DNA from 2 places in the Streptomyces glaucosporus genome. Region 2 is predicted to be linked to the other one. Evidence: riboswitches for the same ligand, from Rfam matches in the RefSeq annotation. Region 2 holds a riboswitch; the other holds the start of a gene.
What was found. Region 2 has a riboswitch for cobalamin ahead of ABD358_RS15310 (ABC transporter substrate-binding protein). Riboswitches for the same ligand answer to the same signal wherever they lie in the genome.
Positions count from the first base shown of each region.

Region 1: another riboswitch for cobalamin. It lies ahead of ABD358_RS20825 (cobalamin biosynthesis protein); the one in region 2 lies ahead of ABD358_RS15310 (ABC transporter substrate-binding protein).

Region 1 covers NZ_BAAATJ010000021.1:83,193-85,384, reverse strand. Annotated here, with positions in the region: gene ABD358_RS20835 (inorganic phosphate transporter) at 1-624, shown strand, start outside; gene ABD358_RS20830 (hypothetical protein) at 703-921, shown strand; cobalamin riboswitch at 1,059-1,251, shown strand; gene ABD358_RS20825 (cobalamin biosynthesis protein) at 1,357-2,192, shown strand, end outside.
Region 2 covers NZ_BAAATJ010000013.1:8,255-10,446, reverse strand. Annotated here, with positions in the region: gene ABD358_RS15315 (class I SAM-dependent methyltransferase) at 167-862, opposite strand; cobalamin riboswitch at 937-1,074, shown strand; gene ABD358_RS15310 (ABC transporter substrate-binding protein) at 1,112-2,095, shown strand; gene ABD358_RS15305 (FecCD family ABC transporter permease) at 2,146-2,192, shown strand, end outside.

The DNA.
Region 1 (2,192 bases), on a different contig from region 2:
CTGATCTCCGGCGGCGCGCTGGGCGCCGACGCCGACCCGCCGATGTGGGTCATCGCCTCGGCCGGCATCGCCATCGCCCTGGGCACCTACCTGGGCGGCTGGCGGATCATCCGCACCATGGGCAAGGGCCTCACCGACATCCGGCCGGCGCAGGGCTTCGCCGCCCAGACCAGCTCGGCCGTCACCATCCTGGCCTCCTCCCACCTGGGCTTCGCCCTCTCCACCACGCAGGTCTGCTCCGGCTCGATCATGGGCTCCGGCCTGGGCCGCAAGGGCGGCAGCGTGCGCTGGAGCACTGCGGGCCGGATGCTCGCCGCCTGGGGCCTGACCCTGCCGGCCGCCGGCCTGGTGGCCGCGGGCGCCGCCCTCCTGACCACCCAGGGCGACTGGGGCGTCACCGTCGTCACGATCCTCACCGTGGCGGCCTGCGCCGCGATCTGGCTGGCCTCCCGCAAGGAGCCGGTGGACCACACCAACGTCAACGACGTCGAGACGGCCCCCGCCGGCGACGCCGACGCCTCCGCGCAGGTCGTCCCGCCCCAGCCCGCCCCCGCGGCGAACGGGACCCGTGCCGCCGAGGAGAGGACCGCGGCCTCCGCCCCCCTCTCCTCCTCCGCCTCCTAACGTCCCCTCCCAGCGCCCTCACAACGCCGCGCGGGAACCGCGCAGGAATCCCACGGCAACCGCAAAGGAATCAGCGTCATGGACATCGACTGGGCCGCTCTCGGCCAGGTCTTCGGGGTCAGCCTCGTGATGACGGTCGGCCTGGTGTGCGTCTTCACCTTCGGCATCGTCGGCACCCGCACCGGCCACGCCGCGGGGGACGGCGGCGCGGGCCTCCTCGGCCGCGTCGGCGCCTACGTCAGCTTCGCCCTGTGCGCGGCCGCCGTGGTCTACGGCATCTACCTGATCGCGGCCTGAGCCGCGCCCCCTCCCCTCCGGCGCCCGGCGGCGATGCCGCCGGGCGCCTTCGCGTCCCCTCGCCCGCCCCCTCCGGCTCCCCGCGCGGTGTGCGGTTCCGCACACCGCGCCGCCGCAGGTCATCGCGGAGTTGACGCCTCTTCCCGGCACGTGGTGGACTTCCCGTTGCCCAACGGCGGCAGGAGAGGAAGCCGGTGCGAATCCGGCGCGGTCCCGCCACTGTCACCGGGGAGCGCTCCCCCACCCAGCGCCACGGCCCGTGCACCGGGCTGGAAGGCCGGGGAAGCGCGGATCCGGGAGCCAGGAGACTCTCACCGCCGGTCACGTCGATCCAGGGCGAGGACCCTGAGTGAGGACATACCGCCATGCCCGGCATTCCGCCTGCCCCAGCACTCCCCACGGTGACCGCACGAGGCGCCGCGGCACGCTGACGCCATGCGCGCCGACCACACCACCGCCACCGCCCTCCCGGATCTCCCCGCGGCACAGGAGTACGCGTACGGAGCGGTGCTCGGATACCTGTTCGACCTGATCGCGGGCGACCCCCGCCGCGAGCACCCCGTCGCCGCCTTCGGGCGTGCCGCCGCCGCCCTGGAGCGCCTGCTGTGGCGCGACCACCGCGGCGCGGGCGCGCTGTACACCGGCGTGTGCGCGGGCGGCGCCGTGGCCGCCGCGGCGGCGCTGGACCGCGCCGTGCGCCGCTCCCCGGCCGCCCGTACCGCCCTGGCCGCCGCCGCGACCTGGACGGTGGTCGGCGGCAGCTCCCTGGCGCGCGAGGCCCGGGCGATCGCCGCCGCCCTGGAGGCGGGCGACCTCGACGCGGCCCGCGCCCGGCTGCCCCACCTGTGCGGACGGGACCCGCAGGCGCTGGACGCCGACGGCATCGCCCGCGCCGTCGTGGAGTCCGTCGCCGAGAACACCTCCGACGCCGTGGTCGGCGCCCTGGTGTGGGGCGCGGCCTGCGGGGTGCCGGGGCTCGCGGGCTTCCGGGCCGTCAACACCCTGGACGCGATGGTCGGCCACCGCTCGCCGCGCCACCTCCGCTTCGGCTGGGCCTCGGCCCGGCTGGACGACGCCGCCGGCTGGCCCGGCGCCCGGCTGACCGCCCTGCTGGCCGTCCTCGCCGGTCCCGACCCGCGCGGCGCGCTCCGCGCCTGGCGCGCGGACGCCCGCCGCCACCCCAGCCCCAACGCCGGGGTGGTCGAGGCGGCGTTCGCCGGCGCGCTGGGGCTGCGGCTGGGCGGGACGCTGTCGTACGGCGGCCGGGTCGA
Region 2 (2,192 bases):
GGCCCGCTTGTACGCACCGCGTCCGGTGGCTCGGACCGGCCGTCTTCGGTGGGGTGGCCGCCGGCAGGGTGGCCGCCGGCAGCGGTGACCGTCGGCCCGGTCCCCTCCGCCGCCCCGGCGCAGCGCCTCGGCCGGAGGCGTCCGTCCGGTTCCCGGGACGGCCCCGTCAGGGCCGGCGCAGCCTGACGGCCAGGAAGCTGGGGTCCCTGTTGAGCCTGTCGTACCGTTCCGGGTCGATCCGCCGGGCCTCCTCCGCGGCCCTCGGCTCGACGAGCCTCTCCAGCACGAAGCCCGCGTCCAGCAGCTCCCCGAGGAACGTCTCCACCGTCATCCGCCGGTAGGTGATGGCGAACCCCTCGCCGAAGGGGAGGTCGACGCGCTCGTCGGAGAAGTACGAGCCGCCCGCCCACATCCAGTCCGCGGTGGGGTGCGTGGTGGAGACGAGCAGGGCGCCGCCCGGCCGCAGCACGCGCCGGACCTCGGCGAGCAGCCGCCCGCGCGCCTCGACGTGGTGGTAGACGAGGGCCATCACGACCAGGTCGAACGAGGCGTCCGGCAGGAACGCCAGTGGCTCCTCCAGGTCGTGGTGGTACAGCTCGGCGTCCTCCCCGAGGCGTTCGCGCGCGGCGCGCAGCAGGGCCTCGCTGCCGTCGACGCCGACGACCCGTGACGCACCGCGTGCCCGCAGCTCGGCGGCGTAGTGGCCCGCCCCGCAGCCCAGGTCCAGCACCCGTGCTCCGGTCACGTCGCCGGCCAGTTCCAGCATGGCCGGCCGGTCGGTGTGGGCGTTGTAGACGCTCTCCGTGGCGTGGGCGGCGAACCGCTCGCCCATCTCCCCGTGGTAAGCGGTCTCGGCTCTCATCCGGGCATCCTCCCACCGCCCCCGTGCCCCCGCACCGGTCCCGTCGCGCCGGTCCCGTCGTGCCGGTCCCGGGGCTTCTGGCAGACTGGCCACGCTCACCGGGCGGCGATGGACAGGAAACCGGTGCGAATCCGGTACGGTCCCGCCACTGTGACCGCACGCCCTGCCCGGGCGTACGGGAGTCAGACACTGACGCGCCGCCTTCCGCTTCGACCAGGGGACGAGGAAATCCCCCGGAGAGGTACGGCCATGGCCAGATCCCGCGCGTCCCTGCGCGTTCTCGCAGCGTCCGCCCTGCTGTTCCCCCTCGCCGCCTGCGGCTCGCCCGGCGGGGAGGAGGACCCGGGCGCCGCCCCGGCGAAGGGCTTCCCCCTCACGGTGACCAACTGCGGGGTGGAGACGGTCTTCCAGGCGCCCCCCGAGCGCGCCGTCACCATGAACCAGCACACCACCGAGATCCTCCTCGCCCTCGGGCTCCAGGACCGCATGGCCGGCACCGCCTACCTCGACGACGCGATCCTCCCCGAGTACCGGAAGGCGTACGGGGACGTGAAGGTCCTCGCCGAGGAGTACCCGTCCAAGGAGGTGCTGCTCGGCGCGGACCCCGACTTCGTCTACGGCGGCTACGCCAGCGCCTTCGACAAGTCCGCCGGACGCGACCGCGCCTCTCTGGAGGAGGCCGGGATCGCCACCCGCCTCAACGTCGAGTCCTGCGCCGACGGGCCCGTCGGCATGGACGAGCTGGAGACCGAGATCACCGAGGTGGCCCGCGTCTTCGGCGTGCCCGAGCGCGGCGAGACGCTGCTGGCCGGGCAGGAGCGCAGGATCGAGAAGGTCGGGAAGCGGCTGGAGGGCGTGGAGAGGCCGTCGGTGTTCGTCTACGACTCCGGCGACTCCTCCGCCTTCACCGCGGGCGGGGGCGGCATCGGCAACGAGATCATCTCGGCGGCGGGCGGCGAGAACGTCTTCGCCGACCTCGACGACGACTTCGGGGACGTCTCCTGGGAGGAGGTCATCGAGCGCAGGCCCGAGGTGATCGTCATCTACGACTACGGCGGCACCACCGTCGAGGCCAAGAAGAAGCGGCTGCTGCGCGATCCCGCGCTGGCGGACGTGCCGGCCGTCCGCGACGAGCGGTTCGCGGTGCTGCCCCTGTCCTCGGCCGTCCTGGGCGTCCGCGTCGCCGACGCCGTGGAGGACCTGGCCGGACAGCTCCACCCCGGCGCGGCGTGAGGGGCGCGAAGGGGCGCCCGGCCCCCTCCGCCGTCCGCTGCTCCGTCCTCCTGGCCGCCCTGGCCGTGCTGCTGGCGGCGGTGGCGGTGGCGGGCCT